Regions from separate parts of the Mesorhizobium sp. XAP4 genome, predicted to be linked through region 1. Evidence: predicted binding sites of a transcription regulator. Region 1 holds the regulator's gene; the other holds the start of a gene.
The links. Region 1 encodes PhoB, which activates phosphate uptake and scavenging genes when phosphate is short. Its sites were predicted from a motif close to TGTCATNNANCTGTCAT; they were not measured.

Region 1 (8,375 bases):
TTCGCCGCCGCGCGCGACCAGATCCAGGTCGCCGGATCATCGACCGTGTTACCTTATGCCAAGATCGTTGCCGAGCAGTTCGGCGAAACGTTCACCAACTTCAAGACCCCGGTCGTCGAATCCGGCGGCAGCGGCGCCGGCATCAAGGAATTCTGCAAGGGCGTCGGCGAAGACACGATCGACATCGCCAACTCGTCGCGTCCGATCAAGGCGGACGAACTCAAGTCCTGCGCCGCCGCCGGCGTGAAGGAAGTCCAGGAAGTCCGGATCGGCTATGACGGCATCGTCTTCGCCACCGACATCAAGGGCCCGGACTGGGCGCTGGTTCCCGCCGACATCTACAAGGCGCTCGCGGCCAAGCTGGTCGTCGACGGCAAGCTCGTCGACAATCCGAACACCAAGTGGAGCCAGGTCAATCCGAAGCTGCCCGACTGGGACATCGCCGCCTACATTCCGGGCGAAAAGCACGGCACGCGCGAAGTGTTCGAGACCAAGCTTCTCGATGCCGGCTGTGACAAGGCTGCTCTCAAGGCCGCCGGCATTGCCGACGACAAGGAAATCGGCAAAACCTGCATTGCCATCCGCAAGGACGGCAAGGCCGTCGACATCGATGGCGACTATACCGAGACGCTCGCCCGCATCGACTCCAACAAGACCGGCGTCGGCGTGTTCGGCCTCGCCTTCTATGAGAACAATGCCGACAAGCTGAAGGTCGCCACCGTGGAAGGTATCGTGCCTTCGACCGAGACGATTGCCAGCGGCAAGTATCCCGTCTCGCGCCCGCTGTTCTTCTACGTCAAGAAGGCGCATCTGGGCGTCGTTCCCGGCCTCAAGGAATATGTCGAGTTCTTCCTCGACGACCAGATGGTTGGCCCGGAAAGCCCGCTCGCCGAATACGGCCTCGTTGCTGCTCCGGATGCCGAGCGTCAGGCCCAGCGTGACGCTTTCGCCGCCGGAAAGTCGATGTAATCAAGCTGCCGAACCGGGGTGCGGGTCAAATCCGCGCCCCGGTTTCACCGCAGGCCGCAATGGCGGCTGCGTTAGAATTTCCCTTGGGGTGGGTCCATGTCGTCCTTGCTCGTACTGGCCATCGTCGTTGCCGTCGGCCTGGTTGCCTTTTTCATCGGCCGGCAGCGTGCCGCGGCCCAGGACAATGGCAAGGTCAAGCCGCATTCGCGTGCCCACTATCACGGCTGGTGGGCCTTCCTGCTCGCCGTCCTGCCTGCTCTTTTGCTGCTTGCCGTCTGGGCCGTCGGTTCTTCGGTCTATCTTGACCGGCACATCCACGCTGCCTTGCCCGAGCGTACCGTCGACAGCAAGGTTGCCAGCGAGGCACTGGATGTCAGCCTGGTAAAGAGCCTCGCCAGGGGCCTGCGCAAACTCGATGCTGGCACACTGGCCGCAATGCCTGCCAGCTTTGCCGAGTTGCAGCCGCTGCTCGCCGCCAAGGGCGTGGCACTGGCGAGCGACACACAGGATTACATGATCCCGATCGCCGTCGAGGCGAACAAGGTCCAGGACCGGCTCAGCCTGTTCGGTGCCATTGTCATTCTCGCTTCCTCGATCGCCGGCGCCTTCTATGCGCTCAGGCAGATCGAGCCGCGCGCCAGGGCGCGCAACAATGTCGAGCGGCTGATGCTGTGGGGGCTGCTTGCCGCCTCCACCATCGCCATCCTGACCACCGTCGGCATCGTGCTTTCGATGCTGTTCCAGACGATCACCTTCTTCGAGAGCGTCTCGCCGATGAGTTTCTTCTTCGGCACGGTCTGGGATCCGCGTTTTGCCGCTGCCGGTTCGGGCGGCAGCCAGGGCCAGTTCGGCCTGATCCCGCTTCTTGCCGGCACGCTCTATATCGCCGCCGTCGCGCTGCTGGTTGCGGTGCCGGTCGGGCTGATGTCGGCTGTCTACATGGCCGAATACGCAACGCCCAGGGTGCGCTCGGTGGTCAAGCCGGCGCTTGAACTGCTGGCCGGCATACCGACCATCGTCTACGGCATCTTCGCCGTCGTCACGCTTGGGCCGTTCCTGCGCGACCTGTCCGCGGCGCTGACCGGCGGCTCGCCGTTCATCCAGGGCCAGAGCATCTTCACCGCCGGCCTGGTCATGGGCGTCATGCTGATCCCGGTCGTCTCCTCTCTCTCAGACGACATCATAACCGCGGTGCCGCGCGCCATGCGCGACGGGTCGCTCGGCCTCGGCGCGACCCGCTCCGAGACGATCAAGCGGGTGATCCTGCCGGCGGCACTGCCCGGCATCGTCGGCGCCATCCTGCTGACTGCCTCGCGCGCCATCGGCGAAACGATGATTGTCGTGCTGGCGGCGGGCGTCGCCGCCAACCTCACCATCAACCCGTTCGAGGCGATGACGACCATCACCGTCAAGATCGTCAACCAGCTCACCGGCGACCTCGAGTTCAATTCGCCGCAGACGCTGGTCGCCTTCGCGCTCGGGCTGACGCTGTTCACGCTGACGCTGGTGATGAACATCGTCGCGCTCTACATCGTGCGCAAATATCGGGAGCAGTACGAATGACCGACATTCCCATGGATACGATGGTCAGGCCGGCGGCCCATCCGCGCCGCGACATCGGCCTGAAGGCCCGTTACGCCGCCGAACGCCGTTTCCGCATCTATGGCGTCGTGGCGATTTCCGTAGGCCTGGCGTTCCTGGCAATCATGCTGATCACCATCGTCTCGAAAGGCTACACCGCCTTCTGGCAGACGACGGTATCGCTGCCGATCACGTTCGACGAGAAGGTGATCGATCCTTCCGGCAAGCGCGCAACCGATCCGAGCGTTCTGATCAAGGCGAATTATCCCAAGCTCGCAGAAAACGCGCTGGTGGCCAAGCTCGGCATTTCTCCTGATGACAAGCCGATGATCCAGAAGCTCAAGGGCTTCCTTTCGGAAGGCGCCCGCGTCCAGTTGCGCGACATCGTTGCCGCCGATCCCTCGGTGATCGGCACGACACGCGACGTCAACATCCTCGCCGCCGCCAATCTCGACTCGGCTTTCAAGGGCCAGATCGACCTCAGTGTCGAGGAAGCGCGACGCAAGGTCTCGGACCAGCAGATCGCCTGGATGAACAAGCTCAAGGCCGAGGGCGCGATGGCCGAGCACTTCAACAGCGGCCTGTTCACCTACGGCGCCTCCAGCCGCCCGGAAACCTCGGGCATGGGCGTGGCGATCATCGGCTCGTTTTATATGATGGTGATCGTGCTGCTGCTCGCGCTGCCGATCGGCGTCGCCGCCTCCATCTATCTGGAGGAATTCGCCAAGAAGAACCGTTTCACCGACCTTATCGAGGTCAACATCAACAATCTGGCCGCAGTGCCGTCAATCGTCTTCGGCTTGCTCGGCCTCGCGGTGTTTATCAATTTCCTGGGCATGCCGCGCTCCGCCGCTTTCGTCGGTGGCCTGGTGCTGACGCTGATGACGCTGCCGACGATCATCATCGCGACGCGCGCCGCGCTTGCCGCGGTGCCGCCGTCGATCCGCTCGGCAGCTCTCGGCCTTGGCGCCTCCAAGATGCAGATGGTGTTCCAGCACATCCTGCCGCTTGCCGCACCCGGCATCCTCACCGGCACTATCATCGGTCTTGCGCGCGCGCTCGGCGAAACCGCGCCTCTGCTGTTGATCGGCATGGTCGCCTTCGTCGCCGATCCACCGACGACGCCTTTCGATCCGGCCACCGCGCTGCCGGTGCAGATCTATATGTGGGCGAACGAGGCCGAACGCGCCTTCGTCGAGCGTATGTCCGGCGCCATCATCATCCTGCTCGTCTTCCTCATGGCCATGAACATCACCGCGATCGTGCTTCGGCGTCGGTTCGAGCGGCGCTGGTAGAAAAAAGGCATTTTGGTATGAACATCATGACCGAACAGTCCCTTGAAAACGCAGTGGGCGACAAGATGAAGTCGAACGAAGTGATCAAAATGCGCGGCGACAAGGTCGGCGTGTTCTACGGCGAGAAGCAGGCGCTGTTCGACGTCGATCTCGACGTCCGCCTGAACCAGGTGACGGCGCTGATCGGCCCCTCCGGCTGCGGCAAGTCCACCTTCCTGCGCTGCCTCAATCGCATGAACGACACCATCGATTCAGCACGGGTAACCGGCAAGATCACGCTCGACGAAGAGGACATCTACGACAAGAACATCGATGTCGTCGAACTCAGGGCGCGCGTCGGCATGGTGTTCCAGAAACCCAATCCGTTCCCCAAGTCGATCTACGAGAACGTCGCCTATGGGCCGCGCATCCACGGATTGGCCAAGCGCAAGGCCGACATGGATCAGATCGTCGAGTCCAGCCTGAAGAAGGCGGCGATCTGGAACGAGGTCAAGGACCGTTTGCAGGAACCTGGCACGGGTCTTTCCGGTGGCCAGCAGCAGCGCCTGTGCATTGCACGCGCCATCGCCGTGTCACCCGAGGTGATCCTGATGGACGAACCGTGTTCGGCGCTCGACCCGATCGCCACCGCTCGCGTCGAGGAACTTATCGACGAACTGCGTCAGAACTATACGATCGTCATCGTCACCCATTCGATGCAGCAGGCAGCGCGCGTGTCGCAGCGCACCGCGATGTTCCATCTTGGCTATCTGGTCGAGGAGGGCGCCACCGACAAGATGTTCACCACCCCCGACGACAAACGCACCCAGGACTACATCACCGGCCGGTTCGGCTGATCTCTGGCATATGAGGGACGAAGATCATGGGTGAACATACCGTCGCATCTTTCGATGAGGATCTGGAGCAGATCAGCCAGCTGATCCGCGACATGGGCGATCTCGCCCGCTCGATGGTCGGTGGCTCGACCAGGGCTTTGCTCAATTCGGACAATGCGCTGGCGCAGCGGGTGGTTTCCGACGACGCCATCATGGATGCACGCCAGCGCGAGCTGGACGATCGTGCTATCACGCTGATCGCCAAGCGCCAGCCAATGGCCAACGATCTGCGTGCGGTAGTCGGTTCGATCCGCATGGCCGGCGACCTCGAGCGCATCGGTGACCTTGCCAAGAACATCGCCAAGCGCGTCGGCACTGTCGGGCTGAGCGTCACGCCGCACGACCTTTCGCATTCGATCGACGCGATGGCGCAGCTGGTGCTGATCCAGGTGCAGGGGGTCGTCGACGAGTATGCCGCCGCTGACGCGGCAGCGCTTGCCACGCTCAGAAACAATGATGAACGCATCGACGTCAAATACACATCGGTGTTCCGCGAACTTCTGACCTACATGATGGAAGATCCGCGCAACATCACGGCGTGCACGCACCTGTTGTTTTGCGCCAAGAACCTCGAGCGGATCGGCGACCACGTGACCAACATCGCCGAAAATGCCTATTATGTTTTGACCGGCACGCAGTTGCCAGCCAACCGTCCGAAGCAGGACGAGACGGCAATGTCCGCGCCAGCGGCATGACAGGGGTGACCAGCCGATGATCGCGCCACGCATCATGGTGGTGGAGGATGAGGAGCCGCTAGGCGTGCTGCTCCGCTACAATCTCGAATCCGAAGGTTACCAGGTCGAGGTGGTGACGCGCGGCGACGAGGCCGAAATCCGGCTGCAGGAGAACGTTCCAGACCTTCTGGTGCTCGACTGGATGGTGCCTGCGGTTTCCGGTATCGAACTCTGCCGCCGGCTAAGGATGCGTCCCGAGACCGAGCGGCTGCCGATCATCATGCTGACCGCGCGAGGCGAGGAAAGCGACCGCGTGCGCGGCCTCTCGACCGGTGCCGACGACTATCTGGTCAAGCCTTTCTCGACGCCGGAGTTCATGGCCAGGGTCAAGGCGCTGCTGCGCCGGGCCAAGCCGGAAGTGCTGTCCAGCGTGCTGAAGGTCGGCGATATCGTGCTCGATCGCGAATCGCACCGTGTCTATCGCAAGAAGAGCGAGATCCGGCTCGGGCCGACGGAATTCCGCCTGCTTGAATTCATGATGCGCCATCCAGGCCGCGTGTTCTCGCGCAGCCAACTGCTCGACAATGTCTGGGGCGAGACGATCTACATCGACGAACGCACGGTCGATGTGCATGTCGGCCGGCTGCGCAAGGCGGTCAACAACGGCCGTATGCCCGATGTCATCCGCACCATCCGTGGGGCGGGTTACGCCATTCGCGAGGACTGAACTCCCTCGTTTGAACTCACGCCACGTTCTTGCCGCCGAGACCGGATCTCGCCTGCACGCCCGGCGCAAAAATCTCCTGATCGACGAAGATCAGCGCCCGCATGGCGCAGCCTTCGCGGATCAGCGGCAGTTCGTTCGGCTCGGTGTCGAAGGAAATCGACTTGGAATGCTGGCCGCCGGCGGTCTGGGCAATCGCTTGCCGCAATGCCGGCTCGATCAGGTCGAAGGCGGCGGCGCTGACGCCGACCATGGCGACCGGCGCCGGATCGATCAGCGCAAACAGGCTGCCGAGGCCGTAGCCGAGCGCTTCGCCGGCCTTGCGATAGGCTTCCCGTTCGGGCCCGTCCCTCTCGCGGGCGGCGGCAGCCAGGGCGCGCATGTCGACGTCGCTGACATCGGCGACGGGTTCTGCATCCTCGCCCATCTGCCGCGCGTTGCGCCAGATGGCATAATTGCCGGCATAGGCTTCGACGCAGCCGCGCCGTCCGCAGCGACACAGCGCCCCGTTCGGCCGATGAATCATGTGGCCGAATTCGCCGCCCGAGGAATGGGTGCCGGTGAACAATTCGCCCTTCAGCACCAGCCCCATGCCGATGCCGTGCGACAAAAGGATAGCGATGAAATCGTCGCGGTAACGATCGGGATCGCGCCAGCGCAGCGCCACCGCCATCATGTTGCAGTCGTTCTCCATAATGGCGGGGACGCCGAACTCCTCTTCGAATATGTCGGCGAAGGCGATGTCGGTGTGCGGCGTGATCGGCGACCACAGCATGGCGCGGGCACGGGTGTCCGTGATGCCCTGGACGGCCAGCGCGATACGAGCGATGCTGCGCACGTCCAGGTCGGGATCTTCCAGGCGGCGCCGCACGATTGCCGTGCACTCACCGATCAGCGAGTCGCGCGACATCGTCAGCGTGTCGAGCCGGCGCTGTTCCTCGGATATTACCTGGCCGGCATAGTCGATGACGGCGACCGAGAGGAAGTTCAGCGACAGCACCACGGTCATTACCGCGGCCGCTTCCGGATTGAGGCTGAGGCCGACCTGCGGACGGCCGCGTTTGAGCGAGCCGGCCTCGCTCGGCTTGCTTTCGGTCAGGATGCCTTCGACGATCAGGTCGGATGAGATCGCCGAGATCGTCGAATGGCTGAGGCTTGTGGTTGCGGCGATCTCGGTGCGCGACGGCTGTCCGGCGCGGCGCACCGCGGCGATCACCATCGCGCGGTTGCGGCGGCGCAAATCGTCGTGGCGGATTCCGACCGACATGCTCTTTCATATCCTCCCGGTCGCCGCGGTTCTTCCTGCCCTGGAACGCTGTCGGTGACGCGGTCAAATACTGGCAGAAGCCGCGCGCCGTGTCATTTATTTATTCCGAGGCCCGAAAAAAATTCGAAACGACATCAAAATCCATCAGAATCGATGTTGACAGCGTTCGGGCGTTGGCCCAGTATTTTTTCGAGGCTCGAAAAAATAGGGCCTTTGTGCCGGCCTTCGGGCCAGTTTGGTCGCGCCATACGCGGCGCAGGGAGGATAATATGAAAAGATTCACAGCCGCCATCCTGGCGGGTGCCGCCATGTCGCTGACGCTCGCGTCTGTCGCGCAGGCGAAGGACAAAGTCGTCGGCGTTTCGTGGTCCAACTTCCAGGAGGAACGCTGGAAGACCGACGAGGCCGCCATGAAGACGGCGATCGAGGCCGCCGGCGACAAGTACATCTCCGCCGATGCGCAGTCCAATCCCGGCAAGCAGCTTACGGACGTCGAAAGCCTGATCTCGCAGGGCGCCAATTCCCTGATCATCCTGGCGCAGGATGCTTCGGCCATCGGCCCGGCCGTGCAGAAAGCCCTGGACGAAGGCATTCCGGTCGTCGGCTATGACCGGTTGATCGAGAACAAGGATGTTTTCTATCTGACCTTCGACAACAAGGAAGTCGGCCGCATGCAGGCCCGCGAAGTGTTCAAGGTCAAGCCGGAAGGCAACTACGTCTTCATCAAGGGCTCCGGTGCCGATCCCAATGCCGACTTCCTGTTCTCGGGCTCGATGGAAGTGCTCAAGGAAGCCATCGACAGCGGCAAGATCAAGAATGTCGGCGAAGCCTACACGGATGGCTGGCTGCCCGCCAACGCCCAGAAGAACATGGAACAGTTCCTGACCGCCAACGACAACAAGGTCGACGCGGTGGTCGCGGCCAATGACGGCACTGCCGGTGGCGTCGTCGCGGCGCTGACGGCTCAAGGCTTGGCCGGCACCGTGCCGG
Region 2 (8,375 bases), on a different contig from region 1:
CAAGCGCGCCGATGATGACGTTCCAGTGGCCGACGCGGTCGGCGAGCTTGCCGAGGCGCGAGGCCGACAGGATGGCGCCAAGGGCCGCCGCCGACATGACGACGCCTGATATCAGCGTGACGCGGCTCTGGTCCTCGATGAGCTGCTGCACATAGACGGTGATGATCGGCTCGATCGACATGGTGGCGAAGCTCAACAGCATGCCGGTCGCCAGCATGGCGACAACAGGCCGTTTGTCGGGGATTTGTGACCAGCCGCCTTTCCGCTTCTGCGTCGCTCCGGCGTCTGCTGTTTTCGGCCGGGGATTCTCCTTGATCAGAAACGTGGTCGCCAGGAATGCCAGGAAGATGACGCCGCCGGAGAGGAGAAAGGTGGCGCGGATGCCGATCAGCGGCGGCAGGGCGCCGCCAACCAGCGGGCCGACCAGAGCCCCGCCCGTGATGCCGGCCGACAGCAGGCCCAGCGCCCAGCCGGAACGCTCCTTGGGTGTCTGCATGGCGACGAGGATGGTCGATCCCGAGGAGTAGCCGCCGGCAAAGCCGATGAGCAGCCGCAGCAGCACCAGCTGCCAGACCGTCTGCACCATGCCGGTCAGCGACATGCATATGGCCATGCCGAAGCTGGCGCGAACCAGCATCACCTTGCGGCCATAGCGGTCGCCGAGACGTCCCCAGAGCGGCGCCACCAGCGCCGCCGCGAAGAACGTCGCGCCATAGGCAATCCCCGACCATTGCACGATCGCCGCGTGACCCTCGGCACCCAGCTGCTCGATATAGAGCGGCAGGAACGGCAGAAGCAGCGTCATGGCGACAAGCGTCGAAAACGAACCGGCGAAGCACACGAACAGATTGCGCCGCCAGTGGATGTTGTAGGTGCTGTCGGTCGCCGGGGGCGTGCTCTGCTGCATGTCGTATGTCCTGTCCCAGCAACTCTTCTATCGATGCTTGCTGCGGATACCAATTTGGGATACCAAGATGGTGCACGTCATGGACGCAAGCTTGGCCGCTGTCAATGCAACCTGTCGAACGTGATCGGCAAGACGATCGCAAACGGCCAAAAGGTGGAAACGACAATGTCGCAGATGCACAGCGTCGAAAAACAGCTTCGGCAGATGATCCTGGGCCTCGAGATCGGTCCCGGCGAAAAGCTGACCGAGCGCTGGATCGAGAGCCGTTTCGGTGCATCGCGAACCCCGGTCAGGGCAGCACTTCTGCGGCTCGAGACCGAGGGGCTGGTCGGCAGGGACGGGCGCGGCTGGACGGTGTCGCCGATCAATCTGGCTGAACTCGAGCAGATCGCCGTCTACAGGGAGGCGGTCGAGGTTGCGGCAGTTCGCCTGACATGCAGCCTGGCGGACCGGAGCGCCATCGATGTCATCCAGGCGATGCTCGAATCCTGCGACAACGACACGCCGCGCGAGGAATGGCATCGCGTCGGCATGGATTTTCACATCGAACTGGCGCGTCTGTCAGGCAATGAATTCCTGTTCCGGGCGGTCCGCGATGCCATGACGCGCCTGTCACGGGCGCGCTGGCTGGAGGTTCGCGACGAAGCGGCCCTCAGCCGCGCCTGGGCCGAACATCGCGCCATACTGGCGGCGGCACGCCGTGGCGACGCCGATGAAGCTGCGCGCCTGCTCTCGGTCCACATCGTCGGCAGCCGCGACCGGCTGGTGACGTCGCTCGCCAACGATCGGCGCGGTCTTCGCGCCAGAGGCTTTGCCGTCGTTGCTGCTTAAGGTGGATGAAGGGGCGCAAAGCGGCGTCTGGACGTGTGCGCACTTTCGCCCTCGCTTCGCAGACGCCGATGGCGTAAGGAGCGGCGATGGAAAACAACCGATTTGAAACACCTGTGACTGTGAAGTCAGTCGCGGCGGGAAGCACTCAGCTCTTGCGCACGGCGCGTGAGGCTTCCGACTACCTCCTCAACAGCTGGCCCGGCAAGCGCAGCCCCAAGCATCGCGCGGCCCTGCAGGCCTGCCATGACGCACTCGCCGGCGACAAGCCGGCGATGAACGCCAGGCGCGCCTTCATTGCGGCGGCGCGCGAAGTGGACGTCTTTGTCAGCGACAAGGCGCCGGCCTGACACAAGGCGACATCCGAGGCGGCAATCCGGATTGAGGCACGGCCCGCATCTGCGGGCCTTTTGCCGTCACTTTGCCGTTTCGGTTTCGGCTTCAGTCTCGTCTTCGGGCTTCGAACGTTCCCTCGCTGCAACCTTGGCTGCCAGCTTCTCGGCCTTCTTGGCCGCCTTCTGGCGGTCGCGTTCCTTGCGTTCCTGATCGTAGTTTGGTGGTCGCGCCATATCGGCTCCTTTTTCACTGCCTCGCGGCTCTGGTCCTGCCTAGGAGCATTAGCCGTCAAACACAACAGCTGAAGCGATAGTGCGTCGATGATGGCCAGGCTTGCAAGATGCGCGCCGCAATGATGGGGCCACGCCCATCACTGCGGCGGCGATACCTATCGCCATCGATTTGCCGATCAGATGCCGCTTCGGTCAATCACCAGATCGGCGGCACCAAAACGGTCCTTTGCCGCCAGCTGCTGGTGCCAGTAGGGATAGAGCAGGGGCGGCCGGCTGACCGCGTCGAGGCGCGCGCGCTCCTCGCCCGAAAGCACCAGGCTTGCCGCCGCGATGTTGTCCAGGAACTGCGTTTCCGTCCTGCCGCCGATCACCAGGGAACTGATGGACGGCCGGCCAAGCAGCCAGGCCAGCGCCACCTGCGCTGCCGACACGCCGCGCTGCGCGCCGATCTCCACAAGCACATCGACGATCCGCCACAGCCGGTCCTCGTCGCGGATCGGTGGTTCCGACCAGCCCGCGAGTTGGCGGGCGGTGGGGCTGTCACGGCGGTATTTGCCGGACAGCAATCCGCCGGCAAGCGGGCTCCAGACCAGAACGCCCAGCCCCTGGTCGACGGAAATCGGCAGCAGTTCGTACTCCGCTTCGCGCGCTTCCAGCGTGTAGTGGATCTGCTGCGTGATGAAGCGCGGCTGATGACGGCTGTCGCTGATGCCGAGCGCCTTCATCACCTGCCAGCCGGAATAGTTGGAGCAGCCGACATAGCGGATCTTGCCCTGGGCAACCAGCGTGTCGAGCGCGCCGATGGTTTCCTCCAGCGGCGTCACGCCATCCCATTCGTGCAGGAAATAGATGTCGATGACGTCGGTCTTGAGCCGCTTCAGGCTCTTCTCGCATTCCCGGATCAGGTGATGGCGCGACAGGCCTTCATCGTTTGGACCTTTGCCGATCCGCATCCGTGCCTTAGAGGCGATCAGCACGTCGCCCTTGCGCTTGCCGCCGAGCGCTTCGCCGATGATCTCTTCCGAAATGCCGTTCGAATAGACATTGGCGGTGTCGATGACATTGATGCCGGCGTCGATACAGAGATCGATCATCCGGCGCGCTTCGTCGAGATCCGTCTTGCCGACCGCCGAAAAAGCTCCGGCGCCGCCGAACGTCATGGTCCCCATGGTCAGTGTCGAAACTTTCAGGCCGGAACGGCCGAGGGTGCGGTATTCCATGTCGGTCCTCGCGATTGCATTGGGAAAGGGCTGGGGAGGGTGCCCGAATAAGGCCGCTATTTGTAGGACAATTTGGGCGACGTGTCTCCATGCCAGCGCGGCGGATCGATCATGCCTGGCTGGACCGACGGCGGCGGTAACCATGCTCGCGCTGCAATAAAACCGTCATTGCAGGCCTATATGGAAGTCGGCTCAGGTGTTGCCGTTCCCGGGCTGTAGGCCGGGAGTTTGGGGCGCCGGACGTGGATCGACAGAGCTTGCAAGTGGAGCAGCCGATAATGACCGAGCTAAAACAGAATTCTCCGGCCAGGGATTGGCTTGAAGCCGAGCTCGCCGACACGCTTGACGAAGACTATGAGCTCGAAATGTCGGAGCCGGCGCTGTCGATGGAGATCGCCAAGATCTACAAGAACTCGCATCCGCCTTCGATCGATCGCATGCAGTATTTTCGCGACCTGATCACCCTGCAGTCCGAATTGATCAAGCTGCAGTCCTGGGTCGCCCACCACAAGAAGAAGCTGGTGGTGATCTTCGAGGGACGCGATTCGGCCGGCAAGGGCGGTGTCATCAAACGCATCACCCAGCGCCTCAACCCGCGCATCTGCCGTGTCGTCGCACTGCCGGCGCCGACGGAGCGCGAAAAGTCGCAATGGTATTTCCAGCGCTATGTCCCGCATCTGCCGGCCGGCGGCGAGATCGTGCTGTTCGACCGCTCATGGTACAACCGCTCGGGCGTCGAGCGGGTGATGGGCTTTGCCCAGCCCGATCAGGTCGAAGAATTCTTCCACGACGTGCCGGAATTCGAGCGCATGCTGGTCCGCTCGGGCATCACCGTGGTCAAATACTGGTTCTCGATCACCGACGAGGAACAGCAGATGCGCTTCCTGATGCGCATCCACGATCCGATGAAACAGTGGAAACTGTCGCCGATGGACCTGCAGTCGCGCGTGCGCTGGGAGCAGTACACCAAGGCCAAGGAAGAGACCTTCGCCCGCACCAACATCCCGGAAGCGCCCTGGTTCATCGTCGAGGGCAACGACAAGAAACGCGCGCGGCTGAACTGCATCGACCATCTGCTCAAGCAGCTGCCTTACGAGGAAGTGCCGCACGAGGAGATCACTTTGCCGGAGCGCGTCTTCAACCCCGAATACGAACGCCAGGTGCTGCCGCGCGAGCTCTACGTGCCGGAGAAGTATTGAGGCAGACGAAGCTGCGATCTCCCCCACGAGGGGGGAGATTGGCTCTCCACCTTACGCCCGCTTGATGGTGACGTGCGTTGCGAGCGGGGTCGCCACCTGCTCGCTGCAGACATAGCCGAGCTTGAGCATGTCCAGGCCGGCAAAAAGGTTCTCGCCCGTGCCCAGCAGCACCGGCGCGATCGCCAGATGCATCTCGTCGATCAGTTTTTCCTGCAGATATTGCCGTATGGTGGCGACGCCGCCGCCGACCCGCACATCCTTGCCGCCAGCGGCAGCCTTGGCCCGTTCAAGAGCTGAATGGATGCCGTCGACGACGAAGTGGAAAGTGGTGCCGCCCTCCATCGTGATCGGTTCCCGCTTGTGATGGGTCAGCACGAAAACCGGCACATGATAGGGCGGGTTGTCGCCCCACCAGCCTTTCCAGCTGTCGTCAGGCCATTCGCCGCGGATCGGTCCGAACATGTTGCGGCCGAGGATCCAGGCGCCGACATTTTCGAAGCTGCGCGCCGCGAACGCCTCGTTGACGTCGGTGGTGCCGCCATCTTGTCCGAGCACCATCTCGCGGAAGGTGCGGGTGTCGACAAACCACTTGTGCAAGGATTCCCCACCGACGCCGAGCGGATTTTGCAGATCCTGATCGGGACCGGCGCCATAGCCGTCGAGCGATAGGGTGAAAGCGTTGACGCGAAGTTTGGACATGCGAGCCTCCTCGATAACCGATTGTGTTTTGCAAGCAGTTTTTTGTAACAAACCGATTGTGAATTGCAAGCGGTATTTTCAAGCTCAAACGAAGCCCACGCAACGGTCAAGTGGCCCTCGCTATGGATTCCCCGGCCAAGAGCCGGAAATTGGTATGGATGTCGAAGCGGATTGGCCGACATTGCTCGCCGCGACCGGCCGTCGTCGCGAAGAGAAATTACCCCTTCAGCATCTCCGCCACTTCGGGTGCGAAATAGGTCAGGATGCCGTCGCAGCCGGCGCGCTTGAAGGCGAGCAGCGATTCCAGCATTGCCTTCTCGCCGTCGATCCAGCCATTGGCGCCTGCCGCCTTGATCATCGAATATTCGCCCGACACCTGGTAGGCGAAGGTCGGCATCTGGAACTCGTCCTTCAGCCGCCGGATGATGTCGAGATAGGGCAGGCCGGGCTTGACCATCAGCATGTCGGCGCCCTCGGCGATGTCCTGTTCGGCCTCTCTCACCGCCTCGTCCGAATTGGCATGGTCGATGTAATAGGTCTTCTTGTCGCCCTTGAGCAGACCGGCGGTGCCCACCGCCTCGCGATAGGGTCCGTAGAAGGCCGAGGCGAATTTGGTCGCATAGGACATGATCGCCACGTCCTGAAAACCATTGGCATCGAGCGCGTCGCGGATGGCGCCGATGCGGCCGTCCATCATGTCGGACGGTGCGATGATGTCGGCGCCGGCGGCCGCCTGGATGACTGCGGCGGCGGTCACCTGTTCCACTGTCTCGTCGTTGACGATGATGCCGTCGCGCAGGATGCCGTCATGGCCGTGGCTGGTGAATGGGTCGAGCGCTGCGTCGGTGATGATGCCGATCTGCGGTACCGCATCCTTGATCGCACGGGTGGCGCGGTTGATCACATTGTCGGGATCGAGGATGTGCGAGCCGGTCTGGTCGCGCAGCGAGATGTCCACATTGGGGAAGGTGGCGAGGGCGGGAATGCCGAGTTTTGCCGCGCGCTCTGCCTCCTTGACGGCGAGATCGATCGACAGGCGGAAGACGCCGGGCATGGCGGCGATAGGCTCGCGGATACCCTTGCCCTCGACGACGAAGATCGGCCAGATCAAATCGTCGACCGTGAGCCGGTTCTCCTGCACCAGACGGCGCGACCAGTCGGCCTTGCGCATACGGCGCAGACGGCGGCTGCCGGTGATCTCGTCGACGCCGCGCGCGCCGGCGGGCTTTGCGGGGGTGAATTTGTTCATCGCCAGTACTCTCGTTCGGGCAGGCTTTTACCACGAGCTCCCGCCGCTGACCAATGCGGCACGATTGTGCCAGCGACCGGGTCGAGGCCTATTCGGGTTGCCCATTGCCTGACAGAATCTGTGCCGCGCCCCTGATGGCGACACGGAAAGCCTCGTCGAAGCCGACACCGCGCACCTGCCAGACGTAGGTCTTGCCGGCCATGGCCAGCCGCCAGTCGGCGATCCAGCCCAGTTCCTTGTCGCTCCAGACGAGACTGCCGTAAAGCGCCTGGTCGGCGCCGGCTTTCTCCGCAAGGGTGTCGAGCTTCGTCATCTCGGCATTGCGAAGCGCCTGATCGTCCAATCCGGCCTGCGACAGCTGCGCCACCGTGGGAAAAGTCACCTGCATGGCCAGCGGTACGGCGGCATTGCCGAACGATTCGCGCATCAGCATGCCACGGTCGTCCTCGGCATCGAGCGCGTAATGCGTTGTTCCGCGCTCGGTCGCCAAAAACACCGCCAGCCGTGGCCGCTCGGTCAGCCACGGCCTGCTGCCGAGCGAAGCCAGCACCGGGTCGATGTCAGCAGGCTTGTACTGGCAGTAGAGATTATGAGGCCGATCGTACGTGCCCTGGTCGTCATGGTTGGGAATGCCTTCCATGCGGTCGCGATAGTGGAAACTGGCGACGAAGGTGCCGGCTTTGTCGCGCAATGCCGTCATTTCAGGTTTCGCCGGCAGGCGCTGATCGCCGGAAACCCGCACCAGAACCGCGTCGAGGCAGCGCTTGAAGCCGGACTGGCGGTTCTTCTCGTACTTGCCGTTGACGATGGTCTGCGAGCTGTAGAGGTCTTGCAAAGTCCCCGCCATGACCGGGTGAACAGCCAAGCAGAGGCTCAGCCCGATTGCCACCGGCGCAAGGTGCGAAAATCGAGTCATAAACAATCGTCCCGTTCGAAGACCCACCAGGTACGCTGCAATAAACTCTACCCAGTTTTCCGTATTGCAGCTCCATTTTTAGCACTGGCTCCTGGTCCGGGCCAGAGCTTGCACCGGTGTCCTCGCCATTGACGCACCCATGCGCCACGCTTTAGCACTTCAGTCCCGGCGGCCGGGAGAGGGATTCTTTCACGATGGATTTTGGCGGAGGCGACGAGATCCGCTTCGAACATCTGGGCCGGGCCGGCGTCGTCACCTTGACGCGGCCGCAGGCGCTCAATGCCTTGACGCACCGCATGATCGGGGCGCTCGACGCCGCTCTTTCCGCCTGGGAGGCCGACCAGGGCATCGACGTCATCGTCGTCAAGGCAGAGGGCAGGGCCTTTTCGGCCGGCGGCGATATCCTGCATGTCTATGAGACAGGCCGGGCGGGAAAACCGCCGGTCGAGTTCTTCGCCGACGAATACCGGCTCAACGCCCGCATCAACAGCTACAAGAAGCCCTATGTCGCCCTGATCGACGGTATCGTCATGGGTGGCGGCGTCGGCATCTCCTTCCACGGCTCGCACCGGGTGATGACCGAGAATGCCCAGTTTGCCATGCCGGAAGTCGGCATCGGCTTCTTTCCGGATGTTGGCGCCAGCCACCTGCTGCCCGATCTCGGCGGCTCCTTCGGCATGTATCTGGCGCTGACCGGCAATCGCATTCGATATGGCGATGCGCTGTGGTCTGGGCTGGCCACCCATACCATCAAGGCCGAGGACCAGGCTGGCTTCCTCGACCGGCTG

Region 2: a site for PhoB is predicted at 3,677-3,693, ahead of ppk2 (polyphosphate kinase 2). Genes of this name have one in related genera too.

Annotation. Positions count from the first base shown of each region.
Region 1 is NZ_JARIXW010000005.1:285,315-293,689, forward strand. Features, by position in the region: gene P3C39_RS22780 (substrate-binding domain-containing protein) at 1-969, shown strand, start outside; gene pstC (phosphate ABC transporter permease subunit PstC) at 1,066-2,532, shown strand; gene pstA (phosphate ABC transporter permease PstA) at 2,529-3,845, shown strand; gene pstB (phosphate ABC transporter ATP-binding protein PstB) at 3,863-4,681, shown strand; gene phoU (phosphate signaling complex protein PhoU) at 4,708-5,415, shown strand; gene phoB (phosphate regulon transcriptional regulator PhoB) at 5,432-6,121, shown strand; gene P3C39_RS22810 (ROK family protein) at 6,138-7,385, opposite strand; gene xylF (D-xylose ABC transporter substrate-binding protein) at 7,655-8,375, shown strand, end outside.
Region 2 is NZ_JARIXW010000007.1:141,806-150,180, forward strand. Features, by position in the region: gene P3C39_RS26895 (multidrug efflux MFS transporter) at 1-907, opposite strand, end outside; gene P3C39_RS26900 (GntR family transcriptional regulator) at 1,073-1,738, shown strand; gene P3C39_RS26905 (DUF982 domain-containing protein) at 1,852-2,085, shown strand; gene P3C39_RS26910 (hypothetical protein) at 2,152-2,304, opposite strand; gene P3C39_RS26915 (aldo/keto reductase) at 2,481-3,524, opposite strand; gene ppk2 (polyphosphate kinase 2) at 3,803-4,723, shown strand; gene P3C39_RS26925 (dihydrofolate reductase family protein) at 4,775-5,422, opposite strand; gene hemB (porphobilinogen synthase) at 5,640-6,671, opposite strand; gene P3C39_RS26935 (DUF2066 domain-containing protein) at 6,760-7,587, opposite strand; gene P3C39_RS26940 (enoyl-CoA hydratase/isomerase family protein) at 7,782-8,375, shown strand, end outside.